2 regions of the Streptomyces sp. NPDC021225 genome follow, and region 2 is predicted to be linked to the other one. Evidence: riboswitches for the same ligand, from Rfam matches in the RefSeq annotation. Region 2 holds a riboswitch; the other holds the start of a gene.
What was found. Region 2 has a riboswitch for glycine ahead of gcvT (glycine cleavage system aminomethyltransferase GcvT). Riboswitches for the same ligand answer to the same signal wherever they lie in the genome.
Positions count from the first base shown of each region.

Region 1: linked by a shared signal. The riboswitch ahead of gcvP (aminomethyl-transferring glycine dehydrogenase) and the one ahead of gcvT (glycine cleavage system aminomethyltransferase GcvT) in region 2 are both predicted to bind glycine.

Region 1 is NZ_JBIRPV010000004.1:6,939-16,664, reverse strand. Features, by position in the region: gene ACH4S9_RS18675 (glutamate-cysteine ligase family protein) at 1-925, opposite strand, end outside; gene ACH4S9_RS18670 (hypothetical protein) at 1,369-1,947, shown strand; gene ACH4S9_RS18665 (DUF5999 family protein) at 2,224-2,430, shown strand; gene gcvP (aminomethyl-transferring glycine dehydrogenase) at 2,555-5,449, opposite strand; glycine riboswitch at 5,639-5,736, opposite strand; gene ACH4S9_RS18655 (PRC-barrel domain-containing protein) at 5,859-6,188, shown strand; gene ACH4S9_RS18650 (DNA polymerase IV) at 6,164-7,630, opposite strand; gene ACH4S9_RS18645 (MerR family transcriptional regulator) at 7,697-8,323, opposite strand; gene ACH4S9_RS18640 (bifunctional nuclease family protein) at 8,559-9,032, opposite strand; gene ACH4S9_RS18635 (MerR family transcriptional regulator) at 9,085-9,726, opposite strand, start outside.
Region 2 is NZ_JBIRPV010000002.1:1,168,147-1,177,872, reverse strand. Features, by position in the region: gene ACH4S9_RS13335 (enhanced serine sensitivity protein SseB) at 1-803, opposite strand, end outside; gene ACH4S9_RS13330 (hypothetical protein) at 1,052-2,251, shown strand; gene ACH4S9_RS13325 (AAA family ATPase) at 2,283-3,062, opposite strand; glycine riboswitch at 3,256-3,366, shown strand; gene gcvT (glycine cleavage system aminomethyltransferase GcvT) at 3,551-4,702, shown strand; gene gcvH (glycine cleavage system protein GcvH) at 4,795-5,175, shown strand; gene glyA (serine hydroxymethyltransferase) at 5,200-6,465, shown strand; gene ACH4S9_RS13305 (L-serine ammonia-lyase) at 6,565-7,959, shown strand; gene ACH4S9_RS13300 (hypothetical protein) at 8,562-8,852, shown strand; gene ACH4S9_RS13295 (hypothetical protein) at 8,860-9,615, shown strand.

The sequences.
Region 1 (9,726 bases), on a different contig from region 2:
GCACCAGTTCGTTCAGCCGCGGCACCCTGCCGTCGTCCAGCTCCCGCAGCGGGTCCTCGTCCCCCGCGGTCGACAGCAGCGGCGGGAAGAAGCGCAGATTCTCCTCGAAGAGCTCATACGCGTCGCTGATCCAGCGCTCGCCGAACCAGGTGCGGGGACGCACGCCCTGGGCCGCGAACTCCGGCGGGCGGACGTCGGTGGCCTGGAGGAACAGCGGTGGCCGGGACTCGCTCCACACCTCCCGGCCGAACAGGAAGGGGGAGTTGGCACCCACCGCGATCTGCGCGGCGGCCACCGCCTGGGCCGCGTTCCACACGGCCGCGAACCGGCCGGGGGTCACCTGGAGATGCAGTTGGACCGAGGTGCAGGCGGCCTCCGGGGCGATCGAGCCGGAGGCGTAGCGGAACCTCTCCTCCCCTTCGATGTCGATGAGGAAATCCTCGCCGCGGGCGGCCAGCATCTGTTCGTTGAGGAGTTTGTAGCGGTCGTCGTAGGAGAGGTTCGTGGAGCCCAGGTCATGGGCGGCGAGGGTGGGGAGAATTCCGATCATAACGATCTCGGAGGCCACTTCCCCCGCCTTGCGATCGGCATATGACAACCCCGTTCGGAGCTCTTCCGCCAACTGGTCGAGAACCCTTCCGTGCAATCGGTGGGGCACGATGTTTACTTCAAGATTGCACTGCCCGAGTTCGGTCTGGAAATCATGGCTGGCGATTCTCTCCAGAACCTCCGCGTTCAACATCCTCGGCATCCCGTCGGCGCCCGCGAGATTCAGCTCGATCTCCAGCCCCATGAGATTCTTCGGACGGTCGAATCGCTTCTCGGCCAGGAGCCGGGCCAGCGCTTCGAGACCCTGTCGGAGCCTCACGCGCTGCCGCTGCCGTCCGGACGGATCGAACTCCCCGGCTATGACCTTCTCCCCCATCGAAGCGTCCTTCCTCGAGTGGATCAACGGCCCCCGGCCGCGTACATCACGCTCGATGATGCCCAGCCAATGTGATCGATAACGCCACGCGCCGACCCCTCAGCCGATAGGCTCTGCACAGCCCCGCATTGCCGTGATGAAAAACACTGGCGACTTCAAGCCTACCCCGGCTGGGTTAAAATGCCAGGTCATATCCGTGCATATGGCAGAGAATCGGCGAAAATCCCCTCGCCCCGGCGGGCCGGATAAGTGCTTGTCCGCAATACCGGGGACAGGTACGTGAAACAAGACGGGAACACTTGTCGTATAAACTCGGCAACCGAGGCAGAGAGACAACGCCCTGATGTCCCGTCAGGCCCCTCTGACCCGCACACTCCGACAGCGCCATCCGCACCTGGCACGCCAGCGCTCCACCGTGTCTCCGAAGTGAGAGGCGACCCACCATGCCGCTGCACGTCCCTCCGGCTCCAGCGCCTGCTCTGAACAGCATCCGCACGGCCCTTGGCTCTCCCACCGCCGTCCGTACCCCGCTCCTCGGCTCCCTGGACGGACCGTTCGAGCTCGAACTCCCGCTCCCCGTCCACGTCCTGGACGACATCACCGCCCCCGACGGCCCGCCGACGGCGCGGCTCACCGGATGGCGGTTCCTGATCCGCGACACCGAGCGGACGGTGGCCTCCGCCGAGGCGATGCTGACCGCCGACGGCTGGGTCTTCTCGCAATTCTCCGAAGGCCCGTACGTGTCGTCGGCCGAACTGGCGCTGAGCCAGGCCGAGTCGCTGTCCTCGGTCCATCAGCCCAGGCTGCTGTCCATCCCGGAGCTGTACATGCTGACGCTGTGGCTGCGCGGCGACCCGACCGCCGACGCCTCCGAAGGCCACCTCGCCGCGGAAGACCTGCTGGTGCCGCTGACCCCCGCCCCGCCGGGCATCGCCGCCCACCGCGCGTACCGCGCGGCGGATCTGCTGCCGGTGCTCACGCTCCGGCTGACGCGGACGCCGCTGCTCGGCTCGTCGGCCTGACGGCCCGCGGCGCCCGCCGCCGCCCCGCGCCCGAGCGCCCCGTGATCCGAGGATCACGGGGCGCTCCGCTGCGGGCTCGTAACAGTCCCGTCAGGATGAACCGTCCACTCGTGTGATGCGTCATTATCAAGCGAGTACCGGTGCCGTGAAATCCCTGCGGAAACCGGCCCGTAGGGCAACACTTGGAGCATCCGACCGACTGACCAACGGGGGGCGGCCATGACTGCCGCAGCAAGCCACAGGACACTTTCCACATCGCAGCGAGAGATCTCTTCCATGTGCCAGCATCAGCCCGCGTGCCCGTCAGCCGACTCCGCCGACCGGGAGGCCGCCCACCTCGTGGCGCACCACCCCGAGCAGGGCTGGAGCCTGCTGTGCAATGGCGTCCTGCTCTTCGAGGACACCGGCGAGCTGCTGCCGGACGGACAGATCATCGCCCCGCGCCGGCCGCTGGGCGCCGAGCGCGTCGCCACCGCGGCCTGACCATCGCGGTCTGACCCTCGCGGTCTGACCACCACGGCCCGGCGCTCCGACCGGGCCCGCGCTCCATCAGGGGCCGGCCGGCGTGTCCGCCGCACCGGCCCCGTACCCGACCGCGCCCGGCGGGTCAGCTCTCGTACGACTCCAGCGGCGGGCAGGAGCAGACCAGGTTGCGGTCCCCGAAGGCGCCGTCGATGCGCCGCACCGGCGGCCAGTACTTGTCCGCCGCCGACACCCCGGCCGGGAACGCCGCCTCCGCGCGGGTGTAGGGGTGCTCCCACTCCCCGCTCAGCGCGGCCGCCGTGTGCGGGGCGTTCCGCAGCGGGTTGTCGTCCTTGGGCCACTCCCCCGAGCCCACCTTCTCGATCTCCGCCCGGATGGCGATCATCGCCTCGCAGAACCGGTCCAGCTCCGCCAGGTCCTCGCTCTCCGTCGGCTCGATCATCAGCGTGCCGGCCACCGGGAACGACATCGTGGGCGCGTGGAACCCGTAGTCGACCAGCCGCTTGGCCACATCGTCGACGCTCACGCCGGTCGCCTTGGTCAGCGGCCGCAGATCGATGATGCACTCGTGGGCGACGAGACCCCCGGGGCCGGTGTAGAGCACCGGGTAGTGCGGCTCCAGGCGCTTGGCGACGTAGTTGGCGCCGAGCACCGCCACCTGGGTGGCCCGGCGCAGCCCCTCGGCGCCCATCAGCCGGACGTACGCCCAGGAGATGGGCAGGATGCCCGCCGAGCCCCAGGGCGCGGCCGCGACCGGCCCCACGCCGGTCGCCGGGCCCGCCGCCGGCTGGAGCGGGTGGTTGGGGAGGTACGGCGCGAGGTGTTCGCGCACCGCGACAGGGCCCACGCCGGGACCGCCGCCGCCGTGCGGGATGCAGAAGGTCTTGTGCAGGTTCAGATGGGAGACATCACCGCCGAACCTGCCCGGCCGGGCCAGCCCCACCAGCGCGTTGAGGTTCGCGCCGTCCACATAGACCTGGCCGCCCGCGTCGTGCACGGCCGCGCAGATCTCGCTGATGTGCTCCTCGAACACGCCGTGGGTGGAGGGGTAGGTGACCATCAGGACGGCCAGTTCGTCGCCGTACTGCTCGATCTTGGCGCGCAGGTCGTCGGCGTCCACCTCGCCGTCCTCGCCGGTCCTGACCACGACGACCTTCATGCCCGCCATCACCGCGCTGGCGGCGTTGGTGCCGTGCGCGGAGGACGGGATGAGGCAGACGGTGCGCCGCTCCTCGCCGTTGGCGCGGTGGTAGGCGCGCACGGCCAGCAGCCCGGCCAGCTCGCCCTGCGACCCGGCGTTCGGCTGGAGGGAGACCTGGTCGTAGCCGGTGACCTCGGCCAGCCGCTCCTCCAGCTCGCGGATCAGCGTCAGATAGCCCTGGGCCTGCTCGACCGGCGCGAACGGATGCAGCGCGCCGAACTCCGGCCAGGTGACCGGCTCCATCTCCGTGGTGGCGTTGAGCTTCATGGTGCAGGAGCCGAGCGGGATCATGCCCCGGTCCAGCGCGTAGTCGCGGTCGGCCAGGCGCCGCAGATAGCGCAGCATCGCGGTCTCGGAGCGGTACTTGTGGAAGACCGGGTGGGTCAGATACGTGTCGGTGCGCAGCAGTTCGGCGGGGAGCGCGTCGGCCGCGGCGGCGTCGAGCTCGTCGATGGCGGGCAGGCCGCCGTCCACGCCGAAGGCCGACCAGACGGCGGCGAGCTGGGCGCGCCCGGTGGTCTCGTCGCAGGCGATGCCCACATGGTCGGCGTCGGTCAGGCGCAGGTTGACCCCGGCCTCGCGGGCCGCGGTGACGACCTCGGCGGCCCGGCCCGGGACATACGCGGTCAGGGTGTCGAAGAACGCGCCGTGCACGGTCTCGACGCCCCCGGCCCGCAGCCCCTCGGCGAGCACGGCCGCGTAGCGGTGGGTGCGCCGGGCGATGGTCGAAAGCCCTTCCGGGCCGTGGTAGACGGCGTACATGCCGGCCATCACGGCGAGCAGGACCTGGGCGGTGCAGATGTTGCTGGTGGCCTTCTCGCGGCGGATGTGCTGCTCGCGGGTCTGAAGGGCCAGGCGGTACGCCTTGTCGCCGTCGGCGTCGACGGAGACGCCGACCAGGCGGCCGGGCAGGCTGCGGGCGTAGACCTCGCGGACGGCCATGAACCCGGCGTGCGGGCCGCCGAAGCCCATCGGCACCCCGAACCGCTGGCTGTTGCCGACCGCGATGTCGGCGCCCAGCTCGCCGGGCGAGGTGAGGAGGGTGAGGGCGAGCAGATCGGCGGCGACGGTGACCACGGCGCCGAGCTCATGGGCCCGCTCGATGACCGGGCGCGGGTCGCGCACGGCGCCGGAGGCGCCCGGGTACTGGAGCAGCACGCCGAACACCCCGCGCTCGGCCACCTCGGCCGGTATGCCCGCCGAGAGGTCGGCGACGACCACCTCGACGCCGGTGGGCTCGGCGCGGGTCCGGATGACCGCGACGGTCTGCGGCAGAGTGTCGGCGTCGATCAGGAACACGCCCTGCTTGACCTTGCCCACCCGCCGCGACAGCGCCATGGCCTCGGCGGCGGCGGTGGCCTCGTCCAGCAGCGAGGCGCCGGCCGTGGGCAGCCCGGTGAGGTCCGCGACGACGGTCTGGAAGTTGAGCAGCGCCTCCAGCCGGCCCTGGGAGATCTCCGGCTGGTAGGGCGTGTACGCGGTGTACCAGGCGGGGCTCTCCAGCACATTGCGCAGGATCACCGGCGGGGTGAACGTGCCGTAGTAGCCGAGGCCGATCATCGGGGCGAGCAGCTGGTTGCGCTCGGCCAGACCGCGCAGCTCGGCCAGCACCTCGGCCTCGGTGCGGGCCGGGGGCAGCCCCAGCCCCTCGGCGCTCTTGATGACGTCCGGCACGGCGGCCTGGGTGAGCTCGTCGAGCGAGCCGAAGCCGACCTGCGCGAGCATCTTGGCCTGGGCCTCGGCGTCGGGTCCGATATGGCGCTGCTCAAACGGAGTACCGCGTTCCAGCTCGGTCAGCGAGGTGCGGTTGGCAGTCATCTGCGAGGCCTCCTGGTCTGTACGACCGACGAGGGGCACCACGGCGCGGGGTGCCCGAACGGCCTCCCCCTCTGTCATCTCAACCTGAGAGCTTCACCGGTTCGCGGGCGGCGATCCGGCTTTCACCGTCGGTGAGGAGGGGTTCCGGTGCTGTACTCGCCCGTGGCCCACCCTGCTTTCCAGAGTGACCTCACCCGCACGGTACGTGTGCCTGAGAGTTTCCGGGGAGGATTTGCTCCTTCGGCGCCTCCGACGACATCGTCGAAGAGCTCTCCCGCACGGGGTCTGCAGCCACCGTCAGCCTACCAGCGAGCCTGCCGCCAGGGGTTTTGGGCGAGCGCTCGAGTGGACGGGCACGGAATTGTGGCTTTTCTTAGATATCACGGCATTGACGATGAAACAGTCACCTATGGGAGAGAGTGTGCAGACCGACATCGATCCGCGGACCCTCATCGGCCGGAAGGCCTTGGACCGCGACGGCGCGAAGATCGGCACCGTGGACGAGGTCTACCTCGACGACGCGACCGGCGAGCCGGAGTGGGCCGCGGTACGCACCGGGCTGTTCAGCCGGGACGTGTTCGTGCCACTCGAACCGAGCGAGATCGTCGACGACACGCTGCGGGTGCCGTACGAGCGGGCGCTGATCAAGGACGCGCCGGACTTCGGAGTCGGCCGCCATCTGTCGCCCGAGCAGGAGTTGCAGCTCTACCACCACTACGGTCTCGACGTGAGCGGCTGACCCCGGCCCGGGCCCTGGCCCTGGACCTGGCTTTCGGCCGGGTCGGCCTCGGGGGCGTCGCTCACGGCGGGCCGGATCAGCGGCAGCGGCTCGCCCGGCTCCAACGCCGGGTCGTCGACCGCGAACGTCCGCACCCGGCCCGGCCGCGACCAGGGCTCCTCGAACCGCACGGTCACCCGGCCGACCCCGCTGCCCTGCACCCACCCCGCCCCGTACTCGGCGTGTCGCACATCGAGGCCGGGCAGCCAGCGGCGCGGCCTGGCGGTGTCGTCGGGCTCGTCGCTCCCCTCCAGGACCGCCGGGGCGGGCTCGGGTGTCCCTCCGGCCTCCCGCGCCCCCTCCGCGTCCTCCTGTGCCTCGTGGGCGGCCTGCGCGGCCTGGGCGAACAGATCCTCCTGGGTGTAGTCCGCCAGACCGCTCACGCCCACTCCCAGCAGCCGCACCCCCGCCGTGGTGTCCACGCCCTCCAGCAGCCGCGCCGCAGCCTCCCGCACCACCGTGGGGTCATCCGTCGGCCCGCGCAGCGTCTCGGACCGGGTCAGCGTGGAGAAGTCGTAACGCCGCACCTTGAGCACGACCGTGCGCCCCGAGCGGCCGGCCCCGCGCAGCCGCCGCACACACCGGTCGGCGAGCCGCGCCACCTCCACCTGCACCCGCGTGCGGTCGGTGAGGTCGACGTCGAAGGTGTCCTCCACCGATACGGACTTGGCGTCCCGCTCGGCGACCACCGGCCGGTCGTCCCGCCCCCAGGCCATGCCGTACAGCGACGCGCCATGGGCCTTGCCCAGCAGCCGCACCAGCTCCTCCTCCCCCGCCTCCCGGGTCTCGGCGACCGTGTGGATCCCGGCCCGGCGCAGCGCCTCCCCGGTGGCCGGACCCACCCCGGGGAGGGTCCGCACCGGCATCGGCCCCAGCAGCTCCCGCTCGGTCCCCGGCTGGATGAGCGTCAGTCCATCGGGCTTGGCCTGCTCGGAGGCGATCTTGGCGAGCATCTTGGACCCGGCCAGGCCCACCGAGCCGGTCAGCCCGGTCGCCGCCGCTATGTCCGCCCGCAGCCGCTCCCCCACGGCCCGCGCCGCCGCGGAGGTGGCCGGAACACCGCCCGCCTCCAGATCCACGAACGCCTCGTCCAGGCTCAGCGGCTCGACCAGCGGGGACAGCGCGCCCAGCAGGCCCATGACGGTGTCACTCACCTGGCGGTACAGGGAGAAGCGGGGGGTGAGATACGCCGCGTTCGGACAGAGGCGGCGGGCCTGGGCCATCGCCATGGCCGAGTGGACCCCGAACACCCGCGCCTCATAGGAGGCCGTGGCCACCACGCCGCGCGGCCCGAGGCCGCCGACGATCACCGGCTTGCCGCGCAGGCTGGGCTTGGCCGCCTGCTCCGCCGCGGCGTAAAAGGCATCCATGTCCAGATGCAGAATGGTCGGCGCACCCCTCACACCTACCGATGCTGCCGCATGCCACTGACACTCGCGGCCCGGGCGCGCGGCCCGGGCCGGACGGTCTCAGCCCGCGCGGTTGCGGCGCCGCGCCAGTTCGTCGGTGGGGTTGTGGCCCACCAGCGTCTCGCCGGTGTCCACCCGCTCGCCGTGCAGCTGGGCGAGCGCGCTCTCCACGTCCCGCCACACCACGCCCACGGCGATCCCGAAGACGCCCTGGCCGCCCTGGAGGAGGTCGACCACCTCGTCGGGCGAGGTGCACTCATATACCGTCGCGCCGTCGCTCATCAGCGTCATCTGGGCGAGGTCGTCCAGGCCGCGCGAGCGCAGGTGCTGAACGGCGGCCCTGATGTTCTGGAGGGACACGCCGGTGTCCAGCAACCGCTTGACGATCTTGAGGACGACGACGTCCCGGAAGCTGTAGAGCCGCTGGCTGCCCGAGCCGTAGGCGGGCCGCACGCTGGGCTCCACGAGCCCGGTGCGCGCCCAGTAGTCCAGCTGGCGGTAGGTGATGCCCGCGGCAGCGCACGCGGTCGGACCGCGATACCCCACCTTCTCGGGCTTCGCCACGGCGCCTTCGCGCGGCGGTGCGGCCTGTGCCGCCACCCGAGCCTTCAGTGCCGGTTCGGCCGGTGCGCTCCCCTGGAGCGCATACGGACCGCCTGCCGCCGTGCCGTCGCCGCTGCTTCTCACGCCGACCTCCGTCCTCGACCTGCCATCTCGACGGTAGGCAGTCACCCGGGGTGCGTCAACGATCGCCACACTCGGCACGCCGAGTGATAATCACCCTACGGGTGGTTTCCCGTGCCCCTCTTGCGGGAAAGGCTACTCGAATGCGCTGGCGAAGATCGGCGGACAGCTCAATGCCCGCCGCTTACCGGCCACTGCCGGCTCGGCGGCCGCACTCGGCCTCAGCGCCTCCGACGGCTCACTGACTGCTGGTGCCGAAGTCCTCGGGCGAGATCTGGTCGAGGAACTCGCGGAACTTCTCCACCTCGTCCTCCTGCTCGTCCGGGATGGCGATCCCCGCGTCGTCCAGCACCCCGTCACTGCCGTAGATCGGCGTGCCGGTGCGCAGCGCCAGCGCTATGGCGTCGGACGGCCGGGCGCTGACCTCCACGCCGCTGGCGAACACCAGCTCCGCGTAGAAGACTCCCTCGCGCAGATCCGTGATCCGGACCTCCGTGAGCTGCTGGCCGACCGCGTCGAGCACGTCCTTGAAGAGGTCGTGGGTCAGCGGGCGCGCCGGAGCCATGCCCTGCTGGGCGAAGGCAATCGCCGTCGCCTCCCCCGGTCCGATCCAAATGGGGAGGTAGCGGTCGCCTCCTACCTCGCGCAGGAGCACGATCGGTTGGTTGGAGGGCATCTCCACCCGGACACCCACGACGTCGAGCTCGTTCACACAGCAACCCTAGGACGTGCCCGGCCGGTTTGGATAGTCGGGACCGCGCCGGTCACCGCGAACCGGCCCGCAGAGCGGACTGGACAAAGGCCGCGTGAAGCCGCACGGACAGCTCGGCCAGCTCCCGGGCGCTGGCCTCCGCATGCGCTCTGGTCTGCGGATTTCGGTGTTGTCGCAGGGGCGCCACCACCTGCTCGACCAGCCCCGCCTCGCGCTCCGCGGCGGCTTTCATGATCCGCAAATGACGTGGTTCCAGACCGAAACGACCCAGGTCCGCGACGAGCCTGGCGACCGTCACCGCCTCGATGTCGTATCCGCCGTCCGCTCCCGGCCCGATCAGCCCGAACGACTCCCACTCGGCCAGTCTCCCCTCGTCGATCCCGGCCGCGGCCAGCAGCTCGGCCCGGCCCACGCGGGCGGCCGTGGGGCGCTCCACGCCCCTCTCCGGGCCCTCCTCGACCGAGGCGGGCAGCCGGGAGCCGGAGGCCGCGACGGGCAGCTGTGGCCGCTCGCCGCGCTCCAGGGCGTCGAGATGCTCCCGAATGACCTTCAGTGGCAAATAGTGGTCACGCTGCATCCGCAGGACATGGCCGAGCCGCGCCACGTCCTCCGGACTGAATTTGCGATAGCCGGAGGGCGTGCGCCGCGGCTCGACCAGGCCCTCGGCCTCCAGGAAACGGATCTTGGAGACGGT
Region 2 (9,726 bases):
CGGTCGTAGAACGGTCGCACCCGCTCGCGCATCCAATCGGCCACCGGATCCTGCGCGATGTCCAGCAGAACCAGCTGAACCGTCCACGGCAGCGGCACCGTGCCGAGCGCCCGTCCGAGCGCGTCCACCGCGCCGGCCTGGCCCTCCGGGCCGGGGAGGTCCAGCTCGACGCCGACGAACAGCGCGGGCGGCTCCCCCTCGACGCTGGCCAGGGCGCGCCGGGCGGACCGCAACCCGGCCACCTTGCCGAACTCGAGCCCGGCGGCCGCCAGGAAGTCGACCGGCTCCTCCTGCCAGTCCGGCTCGAACAGGCGCACCCGGCCGCCGGTGACCGGGCCGTCCAGCTCGGAGCGCCCGGTGCGGCACAGCTCGGCCACGGCGGGCGGCGGAAGCGGAACGCCGACGGCGCCGCCGGGGTTCACGGCGATGCCGAGCTGGGGCGGCAGGCCGCGGGCGAACTCGACGGCCGGGGCGACGGTGAACGTCATATGGGCGCCGACGACCTGAAGGAACTGCTGCTCGGAGCTGAACACCGGCACATACGCGGCGCCTTCGATCTCCATGGTGGGCAGGTCCAGGTCACTGTTGTCCGGGCCGCCGCCGTTGGGCAGCGGGACCCAGACGTGGCTGCGGGCCAGGGTCTCGACGATCCGGGCGCCGGCGCCGGGGACGTCGACCGAGGCCGCGAGCACTTCCTCGAGCTCGTTGCCCGGGAACCCGGGAGCCTCGGAAAACGCAGGGAACGCACCGTCAGGGAACCCTCCGTGAGCCGGTGCTGGACCGTGCTGCTCCGGGATGCTCATTTCCGCCTCAACCGCCATCTCGTCCGACCTGCACAGGAACCCTAACGGCTGTATGGACTTGCGGCATCGGCGGCCGGTGATCTCCACAGCAAATCCCCAGGCCGAAGGGGAGGCAACGCCCGATCCCGGACAGCTTTTGACAGTCTTTTGACCATTTCTGAACGTAATCGTCAAGTTGCGCTCGGTTTGCGCCCCTCGCACCGTGGTGCCGAGTACGCCCATACGTCACCACAGCGAAGGAAGGTCTCATGATCCGCGCGTCTCGCAAGGCCGAAGTCCTCGTCACCTCTGTCATGGCCGGCTCCCTGCTGTTCGGCACCGCCGGTCTGTCCGCCGCCACGGTCGGCGGAAACGGGGGCACGGCCGGCGCCAAGGCCCCCGCCCCCACGGCGCTCGCCAAGGAGCCGCTGACCGCGGCCCAGACCCAGGCGATGCGCGATCTGCGCGTCCTCCTCGATCGGGTCGCCGACCTGGCCATGGCGGTGGAGGAGGCCCCCGGCGGGATGCTCTCCGAGGCCGAGCTGGTCAAGCACGCGACGGCGATCGACAGCGCGGTGAAGACCGCCCGCAAGTCCGCCGAGGCGGCCCAGGGCCCGAACGCCACCACGCAGGGCCGGGAGCGCCGCGACGACACGCCGCCCGGGCAGGAGCAGGGACAGGACCAGGGCCAGGGGCAGCAGCAGGGCCAGGGGCAGAACGCGGGCCAGGGCCAGGGCCAGGTCACCGTGCCGCCGCAGGCCGCCGACCAGGGCAACCAGAACAACCAGGGCATGAAGCCGCCCCAGGCCGCCGGGCAGGGAGAGACCGCGACCCCGCCGTACGCCCAGACCATGCCGACGGACGTCTCGACGGACCCGCTGGACGAGCTCCAGCGGGCGATCGACGACCTGCTGGACGCCGTCGCCGCGGGCGACGCGGACGCGGCCGCCGCGGCGCTCCCCCGTATCGGCGACGCCATCCTGGAGCTGCTCAACGCCCTCATCGGCCCGCTCCCCGGGATGGACCTCCCGATGACGCCCCCGATGCTGCCGCTCCCGGACGAGGCGTCGACCGTCGCCGTGGAGGCGTCCGCCCTCGCCGCCCGGACGCCCGCCCCGAAGCCGAACCCGGAGAAGCCCGGTACCGAGAAGCCCGGCGCCGCGGAGAAGCCCGGTACCGAGAAGCCGGGAGCCGCCGAGAAGCCGGGCACCGAGAAGCCGGGCGCCCAGGACCAGCAGGGTGCCCAGAAGCCCGGTGCCCAGAAGCCGAGCGCGAAGCCCAGCGCCCCGAACCAGAACGCCAACCAGCCCGGCGCCATGAGGCCCGGTCAGAAGCCCGCGGCGAAGCCCGCCGCGCCGAAGCCCTTCACCACCGCCGCCACCCCGCTGTCCGCCGCCGAGGCGACCGACGACGCCGTCGCCCCCATGCCGCTGCCGCGCCCGGTGGACGCAGCCTCCGACCAGGGTTGATGAAGGCCGTCTCCCCCTGCCCCGCCGCGCGTCACTCGAAGCCGATCCGGCGCAGTGCGCTCGCGGCCGTGCGGTCCAGCACCGCCACCGACGCGCAGCCTTCGGGCGGCCGCCCGCCCTCGGCGGCGACGACCAGCCGGCCCACCGCGCGGCGGTGCCGTCCGAAGGCGTAGCGAGAGACCGCACGGCCGCGCGCGGCCTGCCCCTCCAGGGCCACCGCGGCATCCACGTCCAGCAGCACCATGTGCAGCCGGCGGCCGGTGCGCCGGGCGTCGCGGGCCAGCCAGCGGCGCACCCAGGAGAGGGTGCCGCAGTCGTGCACCACGACGCTGGCGCCCGAGCGCAGCGCCCGGCGCAGCCCGGCGTAGTGGGCGCAGCGCACCAGCGGGCGGTAGAGGGCGTACGGCAGCCAGCGGGGCAGCCGCCGCTCCCAGCGCTCGCGGGCGTCCTGTGAGTCCACCCGCAGCACCGGGCCGCCGGACTGGTCGAGGCCGGGCACGGCCTGGCCGATCATGGTGCTCTTGCCGCTGCCGGGCAGGCCGGAGGCGACCACCATGTCCCCGGTGCGGTAGCGCAGCTCGCGCGCGCCGAGTCCGGGTCTGGACCCGCGGCCGGGTCCGGGCCCGGGCCCGGCCGCGCCGCCGCCGTCGCCGTCACCGCCGCCGCCGTCGCCGTCGCTGCCGCCGCCGCGCAGGTCGTGCACCGCCGCCCGGCGCCCCGGTCTGATCACGCCCCCGGTTGGCGCCGCGCCCTGCGTCACCGGCAGGGGCCCACATGTCGTCCCGTACGTACCCTGCCCCTGCACCGTGATCGTCCTCCTAGGTCGGTCACTGCGGCTCGTCACCGAAGAGTGTCAAGAAAAGGTAATGTCCTTCAAGGTGGTCTTCCTGTGGGCCGGACTTTCATGCCTTGTGAATCGGGGTGAGCGGCGGCGCGGGGCGAGCGGGTCTTCCCTTCTCGGGCGTACGTGCGATGATGTTGCGCGCAACTCCATACCGGCCGCTTGAATCCGCGCGGGAGAGTCCTCGGCCACCGGCAGCAGTGCCGGCCGTCCGGGGCGCCGAAGGAGCAAGTCCTCCCTTGAATCTCTCAGGCCCCGATACCGCGCGGGCGAGGCAGATCTGAAAAGCGAGCCGCTGGCGTGGCTCCACCCACGGTGCAAGCCGGACCGCTCTCCGCGACGACGTCTCCGACGCCGGCCGGGAGAAGGGGTCACGGCGAACCTCTCAGGTTCCGATGACAGATGGGGAGGACTCGTCCTCGTCGTCCTCGTCGCCGTCCCGCCCTGGAGCCAGCCCCATGACCGACGCCCCGTCCCCCTCGTCTCCCCCGTCCGCCTCGTCCGGCCCCCGCCGTACCGCGCTGGACGCGACGCACCGCGCGCTCGGCGCCACCATGACCGACTTCGCCGGCTGGGAGATGCCGCTGCGCTACGGAAGCGAGCGCGACGAGCACACCGCGGTGCGCACCCGCGCCGGACTCTTCGACCTCTCCCATATGGGCGAGATCACACTCACCGGGCCACAGGCCGCCGCCGCCCTGGACCGGGCGCTGGTGGGCCATCTGTCGGCGCTCGCCATCGGCCGGGCCCGCTACACCATGATCTGCGACGCCGAGGGCGGCATCCTGGACGACCTGATCGTCTACCGCCTCGGTGACCAGGAGTTCCTGGTGGTCGCCAACGCCTCGAACGCCCAGGTGGTGCTGGACGCGCTGACCGAGCGCGCCGCGGGCCTGGACGCGGCCGTGCGGGACGACCGTGACGCCTATGCGCTGATCGCCGTCCAGGGGCCGGCCTCGGCCACGATCCTGAGCGGCCTGACCGACGCCGACCTGGACGGCCTCAAGTACTACGCGGGCCTGCCGGGCACGGTCGCGGGCGTCCCGGCGCTGATCGCCCGCACCGGCTACACCGGCGAGGACGGCTTCGAGCTGTTCGTCTCGCCGAAGGACGCCGAGCGGCTGTGGCAGGCGCTGACCGAGGCGGGCGCCCCGGCCGGGCTGATCCCGTGCGGTCTTTCCTGCCGGGACACGCTGCGCCTGGAGGCCGGGATGCCGCTGTACGGGCATGAGCTGACCCGCGGGACCACGCCGTTCGACGCGGGGCTCGGCCGGGTGGTGAAGTTCGGCAAGCCCGGTGACTTCACCGGGCGCGCGGCCCTGGAGACGGCGGCGCGGCAGGCCGAGACCGCCCCGCCGCGGGCGCTGGTCGGCCTGGTCGCGGCGGGCCGCCGGGTCCCGCGCGCGGGGTACGCGGTCGTCGGCGCGGACGGCACGGTGATCGGCGAGGTCACCTCGGGCGCGCCCTCGCCCACCCTCGGGAAGCCGATCGCGATGGCGTATGTGGACGCCGGGCACGCCGCGCCGGGCACGGCGGGGGTGTCGGTGGACATCCGGGGCACCCATGAGCCGTACGAGGTCGTGGCCCTCCCCTTCTACAAGCGGCGCTGAGCGCCCGTCGCGGCCGCCGCCGCTCCTACCGCCTGTCCCACCAGGCAAGACCCGTTTCCCAAGCACTCCCCCGTATCCAGGAGAATCGGACTATGAACAACCCCCAGCAGCTGCGTTACAGCAAGGAGCACGAGTGGCTGTCGGCCGCCGACGCGGACGGTGTGTCGACGGTCGGCATCACCGAGTTCGCGGCCAACTCGCTCGGCGACGTCGTCTTCGTCCAGCTCCCTGAGGTCGGCACGACGGTCACCGCGGGCGAGACCTGCGGCGAGCTGGAGTCCACGAAATCCGTCAGCGATCTCTACGCGCCGGTCTCCGGCGAGGTCACCGAGGTCAACGAGGACGTGGTGAACGACCCGGCGCTGGTGAATTCCGCCCCCTTCGAGGGCGGCTGGCTGTTCAAGGTGAAGGTGACGGACGAGCCGGACGAGCTGCTCTCCGCCGACGCTTACTCCTCCTTCACCGAAAACTGACCCCCTCCTTCGATCGGGACCCTGATGTCGCTTCTCAACAGCTCCCTGCACGAGCTCGACCCGGACGTAGCCGCCGCGGTCGACGCCGAACTCCACCGCCAGCAGTCCACCCTGGAGATGATCGCCTCGGAGAACTTCGCTCCGGTCGCGGTCATGGAGGCCCAGGGCTCGGTCCTGACCAACAAGTACGCCGAGGGCTACCCGGGCCGCCGCTACTACGGCGGCTGTGAGCACGTCGACGTGGTCGAGCAGATCGCCATCGACCGCGTCAAGGCGCTGTTCGGCGCCGAGCACGCCAACGTGCAGCCGCACTCCGGCGCGCAGGCCAACGCGGCCGCGATGTTCGCACTGCTCTCCCCCGGTGACACCATCCTGGGCCTGAACCTGGCGCACGGTGGTCACCTCACCCACGGGATGAAGATCAACTTCTCCGGCAAGCTCTACAACGTGGTGCCCTACCACGTGGACGCCGAGACCGGCCTGGTCGACATGGACGAGGTCGAGCGGCTGGCCAAGGAGCACCGCCCCAAGCTGGTGATCGCGGGCTGGTCCGCGTACCCGCGCCAGCTGGACTTCGCCGCCTTCCGCCGGATCGCGGACGAGGTCGGCGCGTACCTGATGGTGGACATGGCCCACTTCGCGGGCCTGGTGGCGGCCGGACTGCACCCCTCCCCGGTGCCGCACGCCCATGTGGTGACCACCACCACCCACAAGACCCTCGGCGGCCCGCGCGGCGGGGTGATCCTGTCCACCGCCGAGCTGGCCAAGAAGATCAACTCCGCGGTCTTCCCCGGTCAGCAGGGCGGCCCGCTCGAGCATGTGGTCGCGGCGAAGGCCGTGGCCTTCAAGATCGCGGCGGGCGAGGAGTTCAAGGAGCGCCAGCAGCGCACCCTCGAAGGCGCGCGGCTCCTGGCCGAGCGGCTCACCCAGCCCGACGTGGCCAAGGCCGGGGTCTCCGTGCTGTCCGGCGGCACCGAGGTCCACCTCGTCCTGGTCGACCTGCGCGACTCGGAGCTGGACGGCCGGCAGGCCGAGGACCGGCTGCACGAGATCGGCATCACGGTCAACCGGAACGCCATCCCGAACGACCCGCGCCCCCCGATGGTCACCTCCGGCCTGCGCATCGGCACCCCGGCGCTGGCCACCCGCGGCTTCACCGCCGACGACTTCCGCGAGGTCGCCGACATCATCGCCGCGGCGCTCCAGCCGTCCTACGACGCGGAGGGGCTGAAGGCGCGCGTCACCGCGCTCGCCGACAAGCACCCTCTGTACCCGGACCTGAAGAAGTAATCGGGCCCGCAAGGTGTGTGGGGGCGCACCACCCCCGCGCCCCCACACACCCCGCACCACCACGCACGCACCCGCCGTGCAGACGCAAGGAGTTCACCGGTGGCCATCTCCGTCTTCGACCTCTTCTCGATCGGCATCGGCCCGTCCAGTTCCCACACGGTCGGCCCCATGCGCGCCGCGAGGATGTTCGTCCGCCGGCTGAAGAACGACGGCCTGCTGGCCCACACCGTCGCCGTACGCGCCGAACTCTTCGGCTCCCTCGGCGCCACCGGCCACGGCCACGGCACGCCCAAGGCCGTCCTCCTCGGCCTGGAGGGCCACTCCCCGCGCACCGTGGACGTCGAGACCGCCGACGACGAGGTGGACCGCATCCGCACCACCAAGCGGCTGCGGCTGCTCGACGCGGAGATCGGCACCGAGCACGAGATCGACTTCGACGAGTCCGCCGAGCTGGTGCTGCACCGCCGCCGCTCGCTGCCGTACCACGCCAACGGCATGACCCTGTTCGCGTACGACGCCGACGGCCGACCCCTCCTGGAGAAGACCTACTACTCCGTCGGCGGCGGCTTCGTCGTGGACGAGGACGCGGTCGGCGCGGACCGCATCAAGCTCGACGACACCGCGCTGAAGTACCCCTTCCGCACCGGCGACGAGCTGCTGCGCCTGTCCCGCGAGACCGGCCTGTCCATCTCCGCCCTGATGCTGGAGAACGAGAAGGCCTGGCGCACCGAGGCGGAGATCCGCGCGGGCCTGCTGGAGATCTGGCGCGTCATGCGAAGCTGCGTCGAGCGGGGCCTGTCCCGCGAGGGCATCCTCCCCGGCGGCCTCAAGGTCCGCCGCCGCGCCGCCACCGCCGCCCGCGCGCTGCGCGCCGAGGGCGACCCGGCGACCCACGCCATGGAGTGGGTGACCCTCTACGCCATGGCCGTCAACGAGGAGAACGCCGCGGGCGGCCGCGTGGTCACCGCCCCCACCAACGGCGCGGCCGGCATCATCCCCGCCGTCCTCCACTACTACGCCAACTTCGTCCCCGGCTCGAACCCTGACTCCCACGACGACGGCATCGTCCGCTTCCTCCTCGCCGCGGGCGCCATCGGCATGCTCTTCAAGGAGAACGCCTCCATCTCCGGCGCCGAGGTCGGCTGCCAGGGCGAGGTCGGCTCCGCCTGCTCCATGGCCGCCGGCGGCCTGGCCGAGGTCCTCGGCGGCACCCCCGAGCAGGTCGAGAACGCCGCCGAGATCGGCATGGAACACAACCTCGGCCTCACCTGCGACCCCGTGGGCGGCCTCGTCCAGATCCCCTGCATCGAGCGCAACGGCATGGCCTCGGTGAAGGCCGTCACGGCGGCCCGCATGGCGCTGCGCGGCGACGGACGGCACCACGTCTCCCTCGACAAGGTCATCAAGACCATGAAGGAGACGGGCGCCGATATGAAGGTCAAGTACAAGGAGACGGCGCGGGGCGGGCTCGCGGTGAACGTCATCGAGTGCTAGGGAAATAGGCCCTGACCAGCGCGTTGGTTTCTTTCAGCGCTGTCAGGGCCTTCCCTGCTTACTCGGCGGAACGTCCCGGGAACCTCCCTGGGACAGGCATGAAAGTCCCTGAAAAGTCCCTGGGATATCCCCTCAAGAGGGGCGTCTGACATGGAGCTTCGTGGCATTCACGTGGGCAGCCCGTATTGGTAGTTGCCCGCGCCGACCGCGGCTTCGCGAGTCCGGACCACGAACCCTCGAGACGATCAGAAGCGCGACCCTGCTGCCCAGGCGCGAGACCTTCCTACAGGTTCTCCGGGCCGCGCAGAGTACCGGCCAGGTCCCCGAGGACGCCATCTGGAGCAGGCGGTGAGCGCTGTCGGAGGGCGTACTACGCCGACCACCTCGCCGGTCGGCCCATGGACGCCGAATGGGCAGCCCACGTGATCGACTCCGTTCTCCAGGGAATCGCGGACCAGCCCCACGGCGACAGCGCAGCCGGCCGTGGCGCCTCGCCGAAAAGCTGATCACGAAGTCGGCGCGGGCCTCCTACGACACCGGGCGGCCTGGCCACCGCGCCGCCGACGGGTACCGGAGTACCCTGGGGTACTGGAGGTTCGGACATGACGACGCAGTCTGCGGAATCGAAGCCACGCACGGCAGCTCCCCTGAAGGTGGATCTCGAGACCGACCAGCTGATCACCGAGGGCGCGCACTTCCTCGGGGTGACAAAGAAAGACCTGGTGGCGGACGCGGTGCGCATGTACATAGAGCACCGCCGCGAGGAGATCCGACGAGGCATGGCCGAGTCCATGCGCGTACTGGACGGGACCACGAAGTCCCGCGTCGCGCTGCTGACGGGCATCTCCGCCGAGGACATCGACCGGCTCGGTGGGATCGGCGAGGAGAGGTAACACCCCGGTGGATCGAACGCGCCCCACTCTGCGCTGCCTGACCGAGGACCTGTGCTTACCCGTCCCGCCCATCACGACACCACTGGACGAGGTCGATCACCCTGCGCTGAACAAAGCCCAGGAGCATTTCAACGGCACCGAAGAGCGACCGCACGAACGCATCGGCGCCATCGACGACCAGGTCCTGTTCAAGGTCAAAGTCCAACGATGGCGGGGCGCGGTCTGGAAGTCCGAACCATGTCCGTGGCTCGTGGCCGCCGGCATCCGCGAGGACGGCTCAGCCGACGACTTCTACGCAGCCCTCGCCACCGATGCGAAGGCCGCCCGCAGTGCCTACAACGCGCAGCACTCCCGCCCACTGTCCACGCAGACGTACGTCGGCGGCCTGCTCCCGGACCGGGATGACCACTTGCGCTACCGCCTGGAGGAAGGCACCCGTTTCGTACGCCGACTGGAGAGCGCCATCCCCCAACTCGCCAGCGCCTCACTCCAGGACGACACCGAGCACACCATCGCGTACGACACCTTCACACTGGGCATCCAGATCCGCGCCCAGGAAGGACATGAGGCGTACGTCGCAGTACGGATCACCGGCTCGGTCCCCGGTGACCTCGTCCGCATCGTGCTGGACATCGTCCCCGGCTGCGATCGCGAAGGCTGGTTCCCCGAATCACGCCTCCCCGACCGGGACCTGCTCCCCGCGGAACAGGCATGGTCGAACGTGATGGACCCTGCCGAGGCCAGGAAGCTCCTCGGGGATTGACGGACCGGAATCGCCGAAAGATCTGACATCGCATCAGGGTCATGGCAGAAACGCCCAGGCCGATCCTATGCGGGCCCCCTTGATCCCAGCGGCCTCGTCCCAAAGCTGCCC